DNA from 4 places in the Sphingobacterium kitahiroshimense genome. Region 1 is predicted to be linked to each of the others. Evidence: riboswitches for the same ligand, from Rfam matches in the RefSeq annotation. Region 1 holds a riboswitch; each other region holds the start of a gene.

The links. A riboswitch is a leader RNA that binds a small molecule or an ion and turns the genes downstream of it on or off. The one in region 1 is predicted to bind S-adenosylmethionine.
Region 2: it holds a riboswitch for S-adenosylmethionine, as region 1 does, so the genes downstream of both, M2265_RS12295 (hypothetical protein) here and M2265_RS01205 (O-acetylhomoserine aminocarboxypropyltransferase/cysteine synthase family protein) in region 1, are expected to answer to the same signal.
Region 3: it holds a riboswitch for S-adenosylmethionine, as region 1 does, so the genes downstream of both, metF (methylenetetrahydrofolate reductase [NAD(P)H]) here and M2265_RS01205 (O-acetylhomoserine aminocarboxypropyltransferase/cysteine synthase family protein) in region 1, are expected to answer to the same signal.
Region 4: it holds a riboswitch for S-adenosylmethionine, as region 1 does, so the genes downstream of both, metE (5-methyltetrahydropteroyltriglutamate--homocysteine S-methyltransferase) here and M2265_RS01205 (O-acetylhomoserine aminocarboxypropyltransferase/cysteine synthase family protein) in region 1, are expected to answer to the same signal.

Annotation. Positions count from the first base shown of each region.
Region 1 covers NZ_JAOQNK010000001.1:270,265-275,680, reverse strand. Annotated here, with positions in the region: gene M2265_RS01215 (pyridoxal phosphate-dependent aminotransferase) at 1-465, shown strand, start outside; gene M2265_RS01210 (prephenate dehydrogenase) at 478-1,320, shown strand; SAM riboswitch class I at 1,725-1,839, shown strand; gene M2265_RS01205 (O-acetylhomoserine aminocarboxypropyltransferase/cysteine synthase family protein) at 2,068-3,375, shown strand; gene M2265_RS01200 (homoserine dehydrogenase) at 3,415-4,596, shown strand; gene radC (RadC family protein) at 5,193-5,416, opposite strand, start outside.
Region 2 covers NZ_JAOQNK010000001.1:2,748,015-2,753,430, forward strand. Annotated here, with positions in the region: gene M2265_RS12285 (DUF6266 family protein) at 1-60, opposite strand, end outside; gene M2265_RS12290 (class I SAM-dependent methyltransferase) at 722-1,456, shown strand; SAM-I-IV-variant riboswitch at 1,545-1,638, shown strand; gene M2265_RS12295 (hypothetical protein) at 1,674-1,937, shown strand; gene M2265_RS12300 (alpha/beta hydrolase family protein) at 2,257-4,341, shown strand; gene M2265_RS12305 (MlaD family protein) at 4,382-5,335, opposite strand; gene M2265_RS12310 (N-acetylmuramoyl-L-alanine amidase family protein) at 5,405-5,416, opposite strand, start outside.
Region 3 covers NZ_JAOQNK010000001.1:4,305,825-4,311,240, forward strand. Annotated here, with positions in the region: gene M2265_RS18780 (UvrD-helicase domain-containing protein) at 1-545, opposite strand, end outside; gene M2265_RS18785 (30S ribosomal protein S16) at 894-1,415, shown strand; gene rimM (ribosome maturation factor RimM) at 1,549-2,076, shown strand; SAM riboswitch class I at 2,243-2,348, shown strand; gene metF (methylenetetrahydrofolate reductase [NAD(P)H]) at 2,409-3,365, shown strand; gene M2265_RS18800 (protein O-mannosyl-transferase family) at 3,532-5,416, shown strand, end outside.
Region 4 covers NZ_JAOQNK010000001.1:3,276,275-3,281,690, reverse strand. Annotated here, with positions in the region: gene M2265_RS14565 (DUF4833 domain-containing protein) at 135-662, opposite strand; gene metE (5-methyltetrahydropteroyltriglutamate--homocysteine S-methyltransferase) at 805-3,117, opposite strand; SAM riboswitch class I at 3,273-3,377, opposite strand; gene M2265_RS14555 (phosphatase PAP2 family protein) at 3,453-4,256, opposite strand; gene M2265_RS14550 (response regulator transcription factor) at 4,283-4,972, opposite strand; gene M2265_RS14545 (sensor histidine kinase) at 5,032-5,416, opposite strand, start outside.

The sequences.
Region 1 (5,416 bases):
TTAAGCAAATCCTCCAATATGGCAGGATGGCGAATCGGTATGTTAGTGGGTGCAGAGGCGCGAATCAATGAAGTATTACGTTTTAAAAGCAACATGGATTCGGGAATGTTCTTACCAGCTCAATTAGCAGCGGCCAAGGCATTGCAGTTGGATCAAACATGGTATCAAGATTTAAATGCAATCTATCACGAAAGAAGACAGTTGGTTTTCGAAATCATGAACCTGTTGGGTTGTACATATAAAAAGAATCAGGTCGGTTTATTTGTGTGGGCCAAAATTCCAGATAATTACGAATCAGGCTACACGTTAAGTGATGAGGTGTTAGATCTATCACGTGTCTTTATTACTCCCGGGGGTATATTCGGAAGTGCAGGAAACGCCTATATTAGAATAAGTTTATGTGCCTCAGCTGAAGTGTTAAATGAAGCAATTGCTAGAATAAAAGAAGCAAAAGGAACGAATTAAGATTGAAATAAAATGATGAATATAGCCATTATTGGCGTCGGGTTAATTGGTGGCTCCGTCGCCATGAAACTAAAAGAAAAGAAATTTTGTGATCAGGTATTTGGTGTTGACAAAAGTGATGCTAATTTAACAAAAGCATTGCAAATTGGATTCATTGATCAGAAAGCAACATTGGAGGAAGCTCTAGAAAAATGTAAAGTGATTATTTTAACGGCTCCCGTTGATGCTATTATCACATTAGCTCCCAAAATATTAGATTTAGTGACGGATCAAGTTATTATTGACATGGGTTCTACTAAGCTTAATATCTTACAATTAATCGCTGAACATGCCAATCGTGGTCGTTATGTTGCTGCTCATCCTATGGCAGGTACTGAATATTCAGGCCCAGAAGCGGCACTACCAAACTTGTTCAAAGATAAAATGATGGTTTACGTTGAGGCATTCAAATCTGATGAAGATGCTTTCGAATTAGCAGATTCCATTACTGAACAACTGGAAATGCGGACATCATTTATGACTGCAGAAGAGCATGATACACATACAGCTTATGTTTCGCATATTTCCCACCTGACTTCTTTTGCTCTTGCTCTAACTGTTTTAGAGAAAGAGAAATCGCAGGGCCGGATATTTGAATTGGCAGGATCTGGTTTTGAATCAACGGTACGCTTAGCAAAAAGCTCACCGGATATGTGGACACCTATTTTTAAACAGAACAGAGTTAATGTACTCGAAGTCTTAGAGGAAAACATCAAGCAGCTGCAGGCTTTAAAAGATGCCATCCAAGATGAAAATTACAGTCAATTACACAAATTGATTAAAAAATCAAATAAGATTAAACGTATTATTAAATAAAAACCACTTGCTCCAACTGGCAAAGGCGAATTATTGTTTCATACAAAGTAATTTGAAGAAAGCATAGGAACTCACAAGGTTCCTATGCTCTTTTTATAAAAAAAACGATCACAGGATCATCGCTCTGCTGTTGTCTGTTTAACATCGTATGCTTCAGTTATATTGCTTTCAATTACTTATATGGATTTCATCCACGACGTATAAACATATCGGAATAAATAAATGCTGCCCCATCAACTACCAATACTTACATAATAGTGAGAGCTTACGATCAATTACGAGTAGAATTAGAGGTATTTTCTAAGAAATAGCATAAAATATTTTGGTTTGTAAAAAGCAAGGCATATATTTGCAACGTAGTTCAAATAGAAATACATCTAATCAACACCTCTTAATCAGGTCTTGATTTATAAAGAAGTGGCGAGAGACTGGCTCAATGACCCACTGGCAACCTTCAAAATACGTTTGAAAAGGTGCCAATTCCTGTCCAAAGTAATATTGCTTTGGAGGATATAAATGAAACGACAAATGATAATAACATTACAACAAAACAAGAAGGTAAATTCTAGCACCAACGTAACAGATACAAATATTCCATCAAAACAGATGCGAATGCTTTTGCACATGTTTACGTTTTCTTGTTAATCAATCTTTTTTAAAATTTATTGATTTCAAGTACATATCCATGTGCACAATCTCACCCCTATTTTATATTAACGAATCTTCAACTAATTAATTATAACTACAATGTCTACAAATAAAAATTTAAAATTCGAAACACTTCAAGTGCATGCTGGTCAAGTTGCCGATCCAACAACTGGAGCGCGTGCAGTACCTATATACCAAACCAGTTCATACGTATTTGAAAATGCAGAACATGGAGCGAACTTATTTGCTTTAAAACAATTTGGAAACATCTATACACGTCTGATGAATCCAACAACAGATGTATTTGAGAAACGTATTGCTGCATTGGAAGGCGGTATCGCCGCTGTAGCAGTCGCTTCTGGACAGGCTGCACAATTCATTGCATTAAATAATATCGTAGAAGCTGGTGAAAATTTTGTTTCCAGCAGTAATGTATACGGTGGTACATATAATCAATTTAAAGTAGCATTTAAAAGAATTGGTATTGAAGTACGTTTTACTAAAGAAACAACCGCCGAGGAGTTTGAATCACTAATCGATGAAAACACAAAAGCTTTATACTTAGAAACAATTGGAAACCCAAGTTACGATATCCCAGATTTTGATAAGATAGCAGCTGTCGCTAGAAAACATGACTTACCACTTATCGTAGACAATACTTTTGGAGCTGGTGGATATCTATTTAAACCTCTTGAACACGGCGCTTCTGTAGTTGTAGAGTCTGCAACAAAATGGATTGGTGGTCACGGTACAAGTATTGGTGGTGTCATCGTAGATGGTGGTACTTACAACTGGGGAAATGGTAAATTCAAACAGTTTTCTGAACCTTCAGAAGGATACCATGGATTAGTTTTTTCAGATGTTTTTGGCGTTAATGGCCCATTTGGAAACATTCAATTTGCAATCCGCGCACGTGTTGAAGGACTACGTGATTTTGGACCAGCTATTTCACCCTTCAATTCATTCCAATTAATCCAGGGCCTAGAAACATTATCGCTTCGTGTTCAGCGTCATGTAGACAACACATTAGAAATTGCGAAATGGTTAGAAGCCCATCCGCAAGTGGAAAAAGTGAATTATCCAGGGTTAAAAAGCTCTCCTAGCTTTGCAAATGCGCAAAAATATTTAAAAAATGGATATGGTGCTGTTCTTTCATTCCAAATAAAAGGTGACGTGACAAAAGCCGATGCTTTTATCGATAGCTTAGAGCTAATAAGTCATCTCGCAAATGTGGGTGATACGAAGTCATTAATCATACACCCTGCGGCGACTACACATCAACAACTGAGCGAAGAAGCTCAAAAAGCAGCAGGTGTGTTTGTAGGATTGTTACGCTTATCTGTAGGTATCGAACATATTGACGATATCAAAGCAGATTTACAGCAGGCCTTCGATAAAATAAAATAATTTCAGATAGCAATATTATATAAAAGCGTAAAAACGAATATGAGTAAGAAATTAACGATTGGAATGTTTGGATTCGGAGTTGTAGGACAAGGATTGTACGACATTATCAAGACTAAAAACTTAAATTTAGAAATTAAAAAATTTGTCATCAAGAACGCTGACAAAAAAAGATCATTACCTGCTGAATTATTCACAACAGATGCTGAGGCTATTCTTGGTGACTCTGAAATCAATACCGTAGTAGAATTGATCGATGATGCTGATGCGGCTTACGCACTGACTGTTCGTGCATTAAAATCTGGAAAAAACGTTGTTTCTGCAAATAAGAAAATGATTGCCACGCATTTAGAAGAGTTAGCGGCAATACAACAAGAATACGGAACAAGTCTACTATATGAAGGTGCAGTATGCGGAAGTATTCCAATTATCCGCAATTTAGAAGAGTATTATGATAATGAATTATTACATGCCGTGACCGGTATTTTTAATGGCTCCTCTAATTTTATATTGTCTAAAGTCTTCAACGAAAATCAACCTTATGGAGATGCGTTAAAAGAAGCGCAGGACCTAGGTTTTGCTGAAACTGATCCTACATTAGATGTCGGTGGTTTTGACCCTAAATACAAATTAACAATCGTAGCTGCTCATGCTTATGGTATCAATGTAAATCCTGATGACGTGTTTAATATTGGTATTGATAAGTTAGGGGCTCAAGATATTCGTTTTGCAAAAGAGAAAAATTTCAAAATCAAATTAATCCCTACCGCTCGAGAAATCGATCAAAATAAAGTGGTTCTCTATGTCATTCCTAAGTTTATCAGTTCGGAAAACATTTTGTTCAATGTTGAAAATGAAAACAATGGTGTACTTGTAAAAGCGGCATTTGCAGATGAACAATTTTTCTATGGCAAAGGTGCTGGTGGCCATCCTACAGGATCGGCAGTATTATCTGATATTACAGCGCTACGTTATGACTACAGATATGAGTACAAGAAGCATTTAAATACAGATGCATTATCATACAGTACCGATCATGAAATCAAGGTGTACTTGAGATATGAAGATGACAGCCTAGTTGAAAAATTAGGTTTCACAAAAATTATTGAAAGATATTATGCTCCTGATTTTAAGTACGTGATCGGAACAATCAATTTGCAGAAAATCACAGATCTTAAATCTGAAATAAACCAAACAGGAAATTTCATTGCTGAAATTGCCTAAATTAATAAAAAGCACCGAATACCAACCAATCCTAACACTTGCTAATCACAAGTGAAAAACGTTGGATCTACTTGTAGGTTCAACGTTTTTTTTATCTATCATCAACCCAATTCACTTCTATAAACTCCGCGATGCAGCTACTACAAATCATGACTTATATTTAACAATTCAGGTATTTAATTATTGACACTACTTACAACATAATTAGGCTCAAAAACTATTTAAACTGCTATTTTTTGTTAAAAAATAGCATATTTAGAACTATAATAAATATGTGGCAGAAAATTTGCTTAATATCGTTAATATCACTATATTGTGATGTTACTAAAAATATTATAAATTATGGCTAAGTGGTTAACAATTCTACTGATAATGGTAGGCAACTTGGTTTTTGCAGATACCAATACAATTAATGCACAAGAACACTCGAATTCAAGTTATATAATTCTTGCGGTTGTTGCCTTGTTGGCAATAATCTACATTCTATATAGAAGACAAAAAAGAAAATTTAACGATTAAAGGCATAAAGGGAAGTTTCACTTCCCTTTATGCCTTAGTGTTTCCATATCGAATATCATCCTCCCGCCAATCATAGGTCATTCTAACAGACCTTCATCACGAAAACTATAATAGCCATTGTCTGTAAAAATAATGTGATCATTGACCTTAATATCCATTATCCTAGAAGCCTCCGCAATCTTTTTTGTCAGAATTTTATCCGCCTGACTTGCTTCACGCGAACTAGAAGGATGATTATGAATTAATATCATTGAATGAGCTTTACAATTAAGAGCATTTCGCAGGATAATACGGACATCAA
Region 2 (5,416 bases), 2.5 Mb from region 1:
AACAATACTTCCCACTTTACCCGAAAATGGTCCGTTTACTCCTGCTTTTAATATTGCCATAATGGTTTATTTATGTTGGAAATTGGTTAAGATATAAAGCTGTTATGACTGCGTTTGTATCTCATGAAGTTCTAATTTAATAATTAAAGTGATTTTAAACAAGTTTCAATTAGGATAAATAGTGGTTTTACACAGTTTTACCTCTATTAACCCTGTATAATTACTGTATAATACCTCTAATATATTATAACAATTCTAGAAGAAATATATAAGCAGATCCATATTGCTAGTTATCTCAATCTATCGTTATAATGACTACAAAATTACTTTCGTACTCTATATGGGACCTTACTTCAACTCAATACAATTTTTTATCAGACCCAGCACTGTTTTGAAATTGTTGATATTCTAACGAAGTCGCGAAAATATCATATCCAGTAACTGATTTTATCCTTTTTTTAAACGACTTTAGACAATACTAACCTTAACAAAAAACTAAATAATCGATATATAACAATTAATTATCTTGATCAATAACTTCTTAACACCCTGAAATATGCATTAGTTAATGCCCAAAACCTGCATATATTAAGATATGCAGAAACACGAAAAAGCGCCACGACATAAAAAATCTATATTTTTGGAATTGTTAAAATGGAAGTTTTCCACAAACTGATATTGGCAGTAATTTTGATCTCATATCAAAACAGCGAATAATAAGATGAAGCAAAACAAATATGATGATCCTAGCTTCTTTGAAAACTATGGAAAGATACAACGTTCTATAGATGGTTTAAATGCTGCTGGAGAATGGCATGTTTTACAGAGAATGTTACCCGATTTCCAGAATAAGAAAGTACTTGATCTAGGTTGCGGATATGGATGGCACAGTATTTATGCTAAGCAAAAAGGGGCTAAAAATGTAATTGGAATTGACTTATCTCAAAAAATGATTGATAAAGCAAAAGAGCATTCCAAAAACTTTGAAATTGAATATAAAAAAATGGCCATCGAGGATATTAATTTTGACTATGAAGAATTTGATGTCGTTATTAGTTCACTTGCATTCCATTACCTAAAAGATTTAAGCAGTGTTTTTATGAAAATAAATCAAATTCTTAAAAAAGGAGGAAGTTTTGTCTTTTCAATGGAGCACCCTGCTTTTACTTCAAGAGCTGAACAGGATTGGTTTAAGGATGAAAATGGAAATCGTCTGCATTGGCCGATGGACAATTATCAGGAAGAAGGTCAAAGAAACACTCGATTTCTTGGACACGAGGTAACTAAATACCATCGAAATTTAGAAACTATCATCAACACAGTTATTAAATCTAATTTTGATATTCAACAAATATCGGAATCCAAACCTTCAGAGGAAGTTTTAAAAATTTATCCGGAAATGAAAGACGAGATGAGAAGGCCAATATTTATTATAATTGCTGCCATAAAGAAATAATAATCGGATCGACATCATTCATAAAATTCTCATCATGAATTAATTATTTTAAAATAAATTTTGAAACAAAATAAAATCTACTAAATTTGTAGAGTATTCAGAATTGCACGTTGCAATACCAACCGAGTTACATAACCGCGGTGGTAAATTAATATGGGTTTCGACCAAAAATATCTGGATACAGTTTATGGTTTAATCCTTTAAATTTTTAAATTGTATGTCAACACCAAATCTTTATCAACATTTACTGGAAAAATTCAGTTATTATTCAATCAACGAACTGATACAGCTCAACAATGATACGGTATCGGAAAAAGGTTGGGGTTCTTCCAAATCTACATTCCGCACTGCGCTCATAAGTACTTTTTCTAAAAGAGGGCTAGATCTTTCCAACATCATTTCTAGAGAAGATGGTTTTACTTCCGTAAAGTATGTCGCAGTAAGATTAGAGGAAAATACGCTTATCCCGATTCTCCAATAAGAGCAAAGACAGCTTTAAAATTGCGTATTCACTCAGCGCTAAAAAGGTTAAATAGCCCTTCCTTTTTGAGCACTGAGTGAAGCTTTTTTTATCCAACTAATTCTATATAATTTTCAGTCACTAATATCAATGGTATGCTTTTTTTAATGCGTTAAGATAGTATTTTATAATTTCTCCAATTCCCTTCAATAGTTTAACACAAAGTGATATCGCGTCATTCTGAACAATTCCTTCACCTTGTTTTCTTTCTCCAATACTTTATTTAATATGTTAAATGATCTTAGATTTTGTATCTTGCCTGTTCATATTCGTATTCTTTATGAAAAAAAAATCTTTAATAACGCTTTCCATTTTATTATGCGCTTCGGCATCAATAGCTCAGGAAAACAAAGAAACCAAAATGGTTCTTAATATGGAAAACACCACAAAAGCACCATTAGATCCGCAGACACTTTGGAAATTAGGCCGAGTTTCTGGAGAAGGAATTTCAACAGATGGAAAAACTTTAATATATGGTGTCTCTAATTATGCTATAGAAACAAACAGTTCGGAAAAAAACCTTTACACATTATCCCTAGAAACAGGTAACACAGCTCCTCTAACAAGTGAAAAGGGCGGCGAGTCTGTTGTACAGATTACAGAAAATGGCGATATCATTTACTTGTTCAAAGGGCAACTTTGGAAAAAGAATAGATATAAAGGTGAAGCTATACAATTGACACACAGCGAAACTGATCTAGAAAATGTAAAACTCTCTCCAAATGGTCAATATATTTTATTTAGCAAAGCAGTTTTAATCAAAAAATATCACAGTACCGACAAATATCCTGATTTACCAAAATCTGACGCTTATGTTTTTGACAATCTTGACTACCGTCATTGGGACACGTTCAATAATGGAAAATTCAATCATCCATTTGTAGCCAGCTATAACAACGGTAAGATTGGCGAAGCAATTGATTTATTGCAGGATGAGCCTTTCTATAGCCCTCAAATGCCATTTGGCGGTTCTGAAGATTTTGAATGGACACCAGATAGTAAAGCTGTGCTATATGTCAGTAAAAAAAGGTTTGGAACAGCGTATGCCGTGAGTACAAATACGGATATCTACCGCTATGATCTTACTTCTAAGCAAACAACAAATCTGACTGAGGGTATGAATGGCTATGATACCAACCCGACTTACAGTCCAGATGGAACTAAGTTAACTTGGCTAAGTATGAAAAAAGATGGTTACGAAGCCGATAAAAATGATATCATTATTTTCGATAAAGCATCATCTCAGCGTTTAAATCTTACTGCACATTGGGACGGCACAGTAAACTCTTTCATATGGAGCAAGGACAATCGTAAGATTTATTTTGTGGCACCATCCAAAGGTACCGTACAACTTTTCGAACTGACTGTTCCTACTAATTTAAAAAACAAATCTTTAGCATCGATTAAACAAATCTCTGAAGGAAATTTTGATATCACAGGAATTGTGGGACAGGTAGCCAATCAGTTGATCGTAACATCAACAAAATTCACAAGAGCTACAGAGATTTACAAATATGACTTAGCGAATAAAACGTTAACGGCATTGACGACTGTCAATGATAAAATGTATGCTCATATCAGTGATAATAAAATTGAATCCAGAATTACAAAAGCTTCTGATGGCCAAGATCTTTTTTCTTGGGTAATTTATCCGCCAGATTTTGACCCAACAAAAAAATACCCAACGATTTTATATTGCGAAGGTGGCCCTCAGTCTGCACTGACCCAGTTTTACTCATTCCGTTGGAATCTACAGCTTATCGCTTCTCAAGGTTATATTGTGATCGCTCCAAATCGTCGCGGGATGCCTGGCTGGGGAGTCAAATGGAATGAAGCAATATCCAAAGATTGGGGCGGACAGCCTATACGGGATTATTTATCTGCCATTGATGATATTTCTAAAGAGAAATATGTAGATACAACACGTCGTGCTGCTATCGGTGCTAGTTATGGTGGTTATTCAGTATATATGCTAGCTGGAGTACATGAAAATAGATTTAAAACATTAATTGCACATAACGGCTTATTCGATATGAGAAGTTGGTATGGTACGACAGAAGAATTGTTTTTCGCGAACCACGAACTAGGCGGTCCTTATTGGGATAAAGCAAATGTAAAATCATATACCGAATTCAACCCTTCTGAATATGTTGACAAGTGGAATACACCAATATTAATCTTTCAAGGAGGTCATGACTACCGCGTGCCGATTGGCCAGGGACTAGGTGCTTTTGAGGCTGCACAATTGAAGAAAATCAAAAGTAGATTAGTTTATTTACCCGACGAAAATCACTGGGTGCTATCAGGGCATAATGCTCAGGTATGGCAAAGAGAATTTTTCGGATGGCTGAAAGAAACCTTATAAATTAAAAAGGCTTGAAGTTTACCTTCAAGCCTTTTTAATTTTATTTCTCCTGCTCTCCCTTTTTACCAAAGATGGAAAGCTTAATGTATTTTCCCGGCTTCTCTTTAATATCTTTCATCAGGTGATCAAGGCTTTCTGAAGCATTATTCAAATTATCATAGAGCTTATTATCATTGATCAATAATCCAATTGAACCCTGCCCTTTGTTGATCTTATCTACGATTGTTTGGAAGTCTGTCATAGCCATATTAGCTTTATCCATAGTTTGTTGGAAATCTAATTTAGCTGCTTTATCTGTTACAGTATTCAAATTGGACATGATAGCTGTGATCTGACCGCTATTATTTTTAAATGTATTGGTAATAACTTCAAGATTAGAGATAATCGTGGTTAATCTTTTACGTTCCGAACCAACCAGACCTTCTACATCTTTCGTAATTAGCTCCACATTTTTTAAAGATGTTGAAATACTATGAACACTTTGCTTAAAGTCTTCTTGAAATTGATCGTCCAAAACAGAATTGACAACTGTTAGTACAGAATCTAATTTTATGGTGATGGTTTCAACTCTTTTCTGAATAGGCTCTACTTTGTCCATTATATTTGCCTGAATACCTGAAGCTAATGTTTCACCATCTTTAGCCATTTCTGTACTATTGCCCATATCAAATACAATTGCTTTTCCACCCAGGAGATCTGTACTTGCTATACGTGCAACGGTATTTTTCGGAACTTTGTATTCGGCTTTAATTTTAAATTCTGTGAGAATGCTTCCATCTGGTTGCAATGTCATCTTAGAAACACGGCCAATCTGATATCCGTTCACTAATACAGGCTTAGAGGCTGTAAGACCATCCACTGCCTGATAAGATGTATAATAGGTATTATCACTGCTAAATACATCATTACCTTTTAAAAAGCTATATCCTATAAATAATAATGTTACTGCTATTACAGCTAAAATTCCGACTTTAGTCTCGTTTGATATTTTCAAAATAATATTTCCTTAAGGTGTTTTTATTGAACTCAATTTATCATTTAAACAAGACAATGGCAAATAAGTTTATCTTTCTAC
Region 3 (5,416 bases), 4.0 Mb from region 1:
TTCCAGTTTTCATTATTTAAAATTTTCTTTTCCGCATATTCAATAATCCATTCCAATAAATCAGGGCGTTGATCCAGAAGTTGATTTAACATGACAGTAAGGTCCTGCCGCACCTTACTTGTATTCATTTCAATCTTGTAAGCAGCATCTAAATTGAGTTCGTAAGTAAAGCTTCGAATCACTTTTTGCGAAAAACCATCAATGGTACTGATGGTAAAATGGCTATAATCATGTAAGATTTTACGATAAACACGATGTGCTTTTTCTTGAATTGAAGTCGTACTCCAATATGGAAATTGGGTCAACAATAAACGTCTATAATCATCGATTTTTCGGCTTTTGTCACCTTGTGCTAATCCTTTTAGAACAGATAAGATCCTTTCCTTCATCTCAGCGGTCGCCTTATTAGTAAAAGTGACGGCCAATATTTCACGATAACTGTTTTCTTTTGAAAGTAATAAAGTCAGGTAATGGACAGTTAAGCTGAATGTTTTGCCTGAACCAGCTGAGGCTTTTAATATTTTTAATGGCGCTATCGATGACATGAATTCAATTTGATTTGGAAGGATGAAAATACGCTTATTAATTTGAATAGACAAAATTGCTAATGCGTACGGAACCTTTAGAAATAAGGCAAAATTACAAATTAATTCCCTATATAAATTTGTATCATCCAGATGGCATCTATGATTTGTTTCGTTGTAAGACTAAGACGGTGTGCATGAAATAATTTGGCCATAATGGTATATAATGACGCTTATTTGTCATCTTTCTTATTCTGTGGAAGTTGACTTCTATTTTTAGTTTTTAACTTCCAATAATCCTTTGTATCTTTGCGTCCCCTCTTGCATGTAGCACGGGGGATATGTTGAATACATAAATAACACAAAAACATGGCAACTAAAATCAGATTGCAAAGACATGGTAAAAAAGGACGTCCTTTTTACCACCTAGTAGTAGCAGATGCACGTGCTCCACGTGATGGTAAATTCATCGAACGTATTGGTTCTTACAACCCGAACACAAATCCAGCGACTATCGTTTTGGATTTTGACAAAGCTTTGGATTGGATGAATAATGGTGCACAACCTACTGACACAGCTCGTACTATCCTTTCGGATAAAGGTGTTTTATACAAAAAACACTTATTAGGCGGTGTTAAAAAAGGTGCATTTGATGAAGCAGCTGCTGAAGCTAAATTTGTAGCTTGGACTGAAGCTAATGATGCAAGAACTGCTGGTAAAAAAGACGGTTTAGCAACTACTAAAGCTGAAGCTAAGAAAATTGCATTAGCTGCTGAAGCTAAGAAAAAAGAAGAAAAAGCTGCTGCTATTGCCGCTAAAAATGCGCCAGTTGTAGAAGAAACTCCTGCTGAAGAAACTGAAGCTCCTGCTGCAGAAGAAACTGAAGGTTAATTTTTCTTTCATACAGTATCAAGAAAGCCGGTTCAATTTTGATCCGGCTTTTTTTTAAGAATGTAGTTGCTATACCTACGAAGTACTGTATTTATATATTTATATTTTTAAATTTGCACTTTCAAATTAGAACATGACCATAGAAGAAAGTTTTTACATCGGTTATATTAGCAAAACACGTGGATTAAAAGGTGAGCTTCAGCTTTTTTTTGAATTTGAAGATTATCAAGATTTAGACTTTGATGTTTTATTTGCTGAAGTGAATAAAAAATTAGTGCCTTACTTTGTCGACAATATCAAATACCAATCAAATAGTACAGCCTATTTAAATTTAGAAGACGTCGATCATATTGATAAAGCACAACCTTTAGTGCGTAAGAAAATATACCTTCCAAATGATAAAATGCCAGAGCGTGATCCTGATGATTTTAGATATACGGATTTAATTGGATACTTGGTGATTGATGAAGTTCATGGAGAATTAGGAGAGATTAAACATGTACAGGAAATGCCTCAGCAATTTATAGCAACAGTAGACTTTAATGGAAAAGAATTGATGTTCCCATTAAATGACGATCTTATGCTAGGAATTGATTCAGAGGATAAAGTTTTAGAGGTTGATTTACCAGATGGATTGGTTGAGCTATATAAGGAGATTTAAAGTCTTCACGATATACAGATTAATAAAAAGGAGTTACTGTAGTTATATGCAGTAACTCTTTTTTATTTAAAGAAATCCATTTTAATAAACGTTTTATTGGGGCATTTTTTTAGGCATGACCTTAATATTATTTTGATTATAAATTTCTATTGCCGATATTAGCCGATGCTTATAGAGAAAGGCCGAGGGAATAGACCCAATGAAGCCTTAGCAACCTGTTATTTTATAAGGTGCTACATTCTACCCCAACTCAGAGCTGGGAAAGATAAGTTGAAACAAGTCCACTTGTGCATTTCGATGTAAGCCAACCAAAATCACTTTAAAAAATATTAATGAAAATCGTTGATCATATCAGTAATGCCAAAGGAAAAACTTTGTTTTCTTTTGAACTGTTGCCACCAGCTAAGGGGCAAGGTATCCAAAGTATTTTTAAAACAATGGATGCACTTATGGAATTCAAGCCTCCCTTTATCGATGTGACTTATCATAGAGAAGACTACATGTATAAGAAGCACGAGAGCGGTTTATTAGAACGTGTGGCTTATCGTAAACGTCCAGGGACTGTTGCAATTTGTGCCGCTATTATGAATAAGTATAAAGTGGATGCTGTACCACATCTTATCTGTGGTGGTTTCACAAAAGAGGAAACTGAAAATGCTTTGATAGATTTGAACTTCTTGGGTATTGACAATGTGCTCGTATTGAGAGGTGATGCAAGAAAAGGCGATCCTGATTTCATACCAACAGAAGGTGGTCATGCATTTGCAACAGATCTTTTACAGCAGGTTGCCGATATGAACCAAGGACAGTACTTACATGAGGATATTGCGATTTCAGAAAAGACCAACTTTTGTATTGGCGTTGCAGGATATCCTGAAAAACACTTCGAAGCGCCAAATTTTAATACCGATTTTAAATGGTTAAAAAAGAAGGTTGAGATGGGGGCTGAGTTTATTGTTACACAAATGTTCTTTAATGTTGAAAAATATAAAGAGTTTGTCAATAAGTGCAGGGAAAATGATATTCATATTCCAATTATACCAGGTTTAAAACCATTGACAACAAAAAAACAACTGATTACGCTTCCGAAAATTTTTCATTTGGATATTCCAGAGGAATTGAGTGAAGCAGTATCCGGATGTAAAAATAATGCAGACGTGAGACAAGTCGGAGAAGAGTGGTTGGTACAACAATGTAAAGAATTAATTGACTTTGGTGCGCCAGTTTTACATTTTTATACCATGAGTAATCCTGGACCGACTAAAAGTATTGTAGAAAAGTTATTCTAAGACTTATATCGTATAAAAAAGCCTGCTATCACATTATAGCAGGCTTTTTTATGCGTTTCGATTTTTGTTAAAAAAAGTTAATCACCCTCAAATGAAATCTCTTTTTATTATATTTAATTGAAAATTAATTTGATTTATCAAATAATCAATTAAACCTGAATCATTCATGGATTATAAGAAAGTAAACAACGTGTTAGGTTGGCTATGTGCCATCATAGCAACATCCGTTTTCATTATCACAGCAGAGCGAACAACAAGCTGGTGGGATACTGGTGAATTTATTGCATCAGCATATAAACTTCAGATTGTTCATCAGCCTGGAGCACCTTTGTTTCTAATGTTGCAGAATATATTTTCAAATTTTGCTTTAGGAAATTTAGCTCAGATTGCATTTTGGATGAATGTGGGTTCTGCTATATGCAGTGGTTTGACAGTTATGTTTTTGTTTTGGACCATAACAGCATTAGCAAGAAAAATTATCCAATCTGATCATCAATCCAATGATAAAAATCACCTGATTAAAATAATGGGAGCAGGCATGGTGGGAGCTTTAGCTTACAGTTTCTCCGATACATTCTGGTATTCAGCAGTAGAATCTGAAGTTTATGCGATGTCATCCTTATGTACAGCAGTCGTATTCTGGGCAATTCTAAAATGGGAAGCCCGTGCAAATAAACCGCATGCAGATCGTTGGCTTATTGTCATCGCTTATATTATTGGACTTTCAATAGGAGTTCATTTATTGAATCTATTAGTTATTCCAGCGATAGCACTTATTATTTATTTTAAGAAAACTGATCGTACAACGTTTTGGGGAATTAGTAAAGCATTGTTTATTGGACTAGGAATATTGGCCATTATTCTGTGGGGAATAATCCAGTACCTTATTAAATTTGCTGCCAAGTTTGATTTGTTTTTTGTCAATACACTTGGATTAGGATTTGGCTCGGGCATATTCGTTTTTATCATAATGATCTTATCGGCATTAGTTTATGGCATATATTACTCCATAAGAAAAGGAAAAGTTATTTTGAATACAGCGATTTTGGCAACTTGTTTTATTTTATTAGGATATAGCTCTTTCACTATGGTATTGCTAAGGGCTAATGCTAACCCTTCCTTAAATAATAATGATCCTGAAAACGTATTTTCTTTCTTGGGTTATTTAAGTAGAGAACAGTATGAATCAGAGCCACTCATAAAAGGGCAATATTTTGATGCAAATCCCATAGGTATCAATGAACGTATTGATTATAGAAAAGACAACCACCAGTATACTTCAATAAAAAGAGCCGCAAGTTATCAATTTGATAGAGAAACCATTTTCCCAAGGATTTACAGTCAAAAACCCTATCATCAATATTTTTATAAAGGTTATTTAGGTATTGAAGAAGGAAGAAAAGCAAATTTTGCTGACAACTTGAAATTCTTCTTTAACTATCAAGTGGGGCATATGTATGCACGTTATTTCCTGTGGAACTTTGTTGGAAGGCAAAATGATCAGCAGGGACACGGTTCTTTAACAGAAGGAAATTGGTTATCAGGGATTAAGGCTATCGACAATTTACATGTAGGTGGACAATCTAAATTATCGGATGAAATGATCCATAATCCATCTCGGAATACCTATTTTTTCCTTCCGCTAATAATTGGATTCGCAGGTGCACTATGGCATTTTAAACGTAACAAGAAAGATGCAACTGTTGTTAGTCTCTTATTTATGTTTACAGGATTGGCCATCGTTATCTATTTAAATCAATCTCCTTTGCAACCACGTGAACGTGATTATGCTTATGCAGGATCATTTTATGCTTTCGCAATCTGGATTGGATTAGGTGTATTTGCTATTTCTGAATTTTTTAAAAAATATATTAATGAAAGAAATGCAAATCTGCTTGCTACATCATTATGTCTCATAGCTGGCCCATTGATTCTTATTAGTCAAAATTGGGATGATCATAATCGATCGGAGAAATCGTTAGCTCGGGATATGGCGAAAAATTATTTAGAAACCTGTGCTCCCAATGCGATCCTGTTTACTTACGGTGATC
Region 4 (5,416 bases), 3.0 Mb from region 1:
TTATGATGCAACAACGTCAAATAAACGCCTCATTTTCTTTTTCAATCAAATGATGTAAACTAATTAAATAAAAAATCTAATGCATTAAAGAGTTGAATATGACAGTAGGCAATGGGATTGGCGCCTAATGTCAACTATGGTATCAATTTCTCTCGTACTTTGGTACCCCTGTGGTCTGTGCCGTAAAATATGAGATATTCAACTTGCGTCCCTAAGCCTGAAGTTCCCTCTTTTTGTTTGATGAAAATACGATGGAGATTAAATTTGTGACCATTTAATGTGGTTTCCACATAAGGCTTTCCTGCTTTATCCATCTTGAGATATAAGGGTTGATTTTTGTAAGACACAATCTCAAACTCAAATGTATTATTGCCTAGTTCTTTTGTTATAATACCGTAGGCAAATTTTTGTTGGATACCAGTTAAAGGTTTAATTTCTCCTCCTTTATCATATAAAATCCGATAGTTATTGATAGGATTCTTGTTATTGAAATGCTGTTTATCACTCATATTTGCTTCATAAACATAGGTGTTATGACCTTCGCTATGTTGTATATAAAAAAGAGTGTTTGATTTGAATGGTGGAGTGGGATAGCCCTCTTGTGCAAAGGTATAGATTGATACAAAAAACAGAAAGTATAAAAGACAAGTGAAAGTTTTCATGATATACACTTTTTTGATTAGGGTAAATTTAAACTTTCTATATTAAAGTATTAAATAGAAACTATTATTTTTTTACAAAAAAAAGATCCTGAAGTGATTTAACTTCAGGATCTTTTATATTTATAATTCTAAAAATCTAAACTTATTCAGCTCGCAAGATTTTAGCAGCTTCAACCATAGCTTCTAAGGCAGCTTTAGTCTCTGGCCAAGCACGTGTTTTTAAACCACAGTCAGGATTTACCCAAAGTTGTTCAGCTGGAACTACCGCTTTTGCTTTACGTAATAATTCAACCATCTCTTCTGTACTCGGAACACGAGGAGAGTGAATGTCATATACACCTGGTCCAATATCGTTTGGATATTTAAAATCTGCAGCAAATGCATCTAATAATTCCATTTGCGAACGTGAAGTCTCGATAGTAATTACATCAGCATCCATTGCAGCAATATCTTCAATGATATCGTTGAACTCAGAGTAACACATATGGGTGTGAATCTGTGTATCGTCATCTACATTCGAAGATGAAACTCGGAATGAACGTACAGCCCAATCTAAATATTGTTGGTGATCAGCTTTACGTAATGGCAGACCTTCACGAATTGCAGGTTCATCGATTTGGATAATTTTAATACCTGCTTTTTCTAAAGCTTGTACTTCATCTAAAATCGCTAATGCAATTTGGTAAGTTGTTGTAGAGCGTGGTTGATCGTTACGTACGAATGACCATTGTAAGATCGTAACCGGCCCCGTTAACATTCCTTTTACTGGACGGTTTGTCAGGGTTTGAGCGTATGAAGACCAACGTACGGTCATATCAGCAGGACGGTAAACATCACCATAAATAACTGGAGGTTTTACACAACGTGAACCATATGACTGAACCCATCCGTTTTTAGTGAAGGCATAACCTGCTAATTGCTCTCCGAAGTACTCAACCATGTCATTACGTTCGAATTCACCATGAACTAATACATCGATATCCAATTGCTCCTGAAGACGGATTGTTCTTTCTGTCTCTTCTGCGATTTCTTTATCGTATTGTTCTTGAGAAATTGCGCCTTTTTTCAAATCAGCTCTCCATTTACGAACATCTTTAGTTTGTGGGAATGAACCAATTGTCGTTGTTGGAAATGCTGGAAGATTAAATTTCGCTTGTTGTGCTTCTTTACGAGCTAAGAAAGTAGATGTACGTTTAGCATCATCATCAGTGATATTTGCTGTACGTTCTTTAACTTCAGGCTTGTGGATTAACGAAGATGTACGACGGTCTTCCGCAGCAGCCTTATTGGCTTCGAAACGCTCAGCGGTTTTTGCATCTACTTCGCCTTCAGCTAAGATCGCTAAATCTTTTACCTCTGCTAATTTTTGCTTAGCAAATGCCAACCAATTTTTAACTTCTTTAGGCAATGACTCTTCATTATCTTCATTGTCTAAATCGAAAGGTACGTGTAATAATGAACTCGAAGGTCCTACTAATACACGGTCTTTGCCTAAAGCATCAACAGCTTTTTTGATTTGTGCTAAAGATTTTACGTAATCATTTTTCCAAATGTTGCGACCTTCAACTACACCCAAAGAAAGTGTTAATGAAGCCGGAACTTTGGCTAATATAGTGTCGAGTTGGTTTTCACCTCTTACTAAATCAACATGAACTGCGTAAACTGGTAAGTTTAGAGCTGTTTCTTCGTTGTCACGTAAAGCCTCGAAATAAGTCGTTACAATAATTTTGATGTCTTTAGCAGCAGCAGCTAATTTAGTAAATACACGAGTGTATAGAGCACGTGTTGCATCATCAATATCTAAAGCTAAAAATGGCTCATCAATTTGTACATATTTTGCACCAGCGGTAGCCAATTTAGTTAAGATTTCTTCATATACAGGAACCAACTTATCGATTAAATCGATACGGTTGAAACCAGATTCTTTTTCTTTACCTAATAATAAGTATGAGATCGGGCCAATTAACACAGGCTTCGTTTCAATACCTAAAGATTTTGCTTCATTATATTCATTTAAGAATTTCTCTGAAGTCAATTTGAATTCTTGATTTTTCACGAATTCAGGTACGATGTAATGGTAGTTGGTATCAAACCATTTTGTCATTTCCATTGCCGTTACGTCAACGCCATCTTGCTGGAAACCACGCGCCATTGCAAAGTAAAGGTCCAAATTGTATCCTTTATCTTCGTTATTTAAAAGTGATTGATATTGTGCAGGGATTGCACCTACAGTTAATGTCAAGTCTAAAACTTGGTCATAAAATGAAAAATCATTGGAAGGAATCAAATCGATGCCAGCATCTTTTTGAGTTTTCCAGTTGCCTTCACGGATTTTCAGTCCAGCCTGCAATAATTCTTGCGCGCTGATTTTTTTAGCCCAATATGCTTCATTGGCCTTTTTCAACTCGCGGAAGGCACCTACACGTGGGTAACCTAAGTTGTTCGTTAGTAACATAAATATAAAATTATTTTATTTGTTCAACCTTAACGAAGCAAGAAATTAGAAGGATTTTTTTATTCGAAATAAAAAACGATCAAAAATTCTTGAATCTATTTACTAAATTTTTTGATTGCTTTTAGAGAGGAGGGCACAAGATATATTTTGTGTCTAGCTTATCATTCCCACTTTTTGATGGGGTAGAATGTAGCACCTTGTCAATCGACAGGTTGCTAAGGCTTCATTGGGTCTATTCCCTCTGCCTTTCTCTATAAGCGCTGTAAATATCGGAATTAGTTTTATAAAAACAAATATTTTGTAACTTTTATATAAAAATGATAATAAACCAAGGTTTAAAATTGGAAATTAGCAGACAAACCAATTTGTTTTCCATTGTAAAATGGTATTGCCATCGTTAGGTAACTTGTTTTTTTTGATTGCAAGTGTTTATCAAATAATGGTAAGAGCCAGTATGCAATTTTTGTTCCCATAATACCAATACCAGCTCCCATGGCGACGTCAGAAAACCAATGTTTATGATTATACATTCTCAGGTAACCTGTTCCCGCCGCAATTGTATAGCCTGCAATACCATACCAAATGGATTGATCTTTATATTCTTGCCATAGAATTTCTGCACCGGTAAAAGGTACAGCAGTATGTCCTGAAGGAAAAGATTCTTGATCTGCGCGATCGGGTCTCCAAGTAGGTGTCGTTTTTTTTATGGTATATACTGCTGATAAGGTGATTGCATGGGCAATCGAACTTACCACTAAGCGTTGTTTTAAATTGTGCTTACTTGGTATTCCGAGTAAGTCAAGCCCAAAGACCGCTGCAGAAGGAATGAAAACACTAACATTATCAAGTTTAAAGGTTTTGGACGGATCATTATTAATTGAATTGTTTATTTGTTGATCCTTATGTTTGAGGTATGGGCTATTTAATGAGATTACTCCGTAAGTCATTAAAGCCGCAGGAACTATTAATTGCTTATAATTTATTGGCTTAGCATTGGTTTCAAAATCTTGATTATCATTTTGTAAAGTATCTTTTTGCGCATAAAGCGATGTAGAAGAGCAAAAGATTGAAAGGATTAAAAAAAATGGAATCGATAGTTTCATTGTTGCAAGATAAACAAAAAGAGATGTTTTTAACATCTCTTTATTATTCTAGTAATTGTGTATTAGCTAACCAATAATTTATAGCCTTTTCCATGTACATTGACAATTTCAACTTTGGGATCATCTCGTAGGTATTTTCTCAATTTGCTTAAGAAAACGTCCATACTCCGGCCTGTAAAGTAATTGTCATCATGCCAAATTTTTAAAAGGGCTTCTTCTCGAGTCAGTACATCATTCTTTTTTAGACAAAGTAGACGTAATAATTCCGCTTCTTTCGTTGATAGTTTTTGTTGCACACCTTTATGCGCAATTTGTTGACTTGTATAATCGAAGAAGTACTCTCCAATCTCAAATTTATCGCTTACAACCTGATCATCTTTCTCTCTTACAACACGCTTAAGCAATGCATTTATGCGAAGGAGTAATTCTTCCACTCGAAATGGTTTTGTGATATAATCATCGCCACCAAGTTCAAATGCTTCTGTTTTATCTTCCATCATACCTTTTGCAGTAGCAAATATGATGGGGGTTGTTGTATTTATTTTCCTGATTTCTCGGCCTACTGTAAAGCCATCTTTCTTGGGCATCATGACGTCTAAAATGCAAAGATCATAACTGCTCTTGCGAAATTGATTGACAGCTTCTTCACCATCTGTACATAAGGTGACATCAAATTTCCCTTTAAGCTCTAAATAATCTTTTAATAAATCTCCTAAGTTTGGATCGTCTTCTGCTAATAGTATCTTCTGCATATTCTTATGGTTTTGTTCGAATATTGATGATAATATACGAAATTAATATCGTTTTAAATTTAATTTTTTATGGGTAATAGAATGTCAAACTGCGTTCCCTTATCTTTATCGCTTTTTACTTGAATTTTACCATTCATTCTTTTAATAATATCATAAACATATGATAGTCCCAATCCAAAACCTTTTACGTTGTGGACATTTCCTGTAGGAATGCGATAAAATTGATCAAATATTTTTAATAAATGATCTTTTGCCATTCCAATCCCATTATCAATAATTGTAATTTGAATACTTTCTTTTGTATTTTTGGTTTTCACAATTATGTGTGGATTATCTTTACTGTATTTTATAGCATTATCTACCAAGTTGAAAAATACATTTGACAAATGAAGTTCATCTCCTACTACAATATCATTTTGTGCATCAAAGTGATGTTCAAATTTG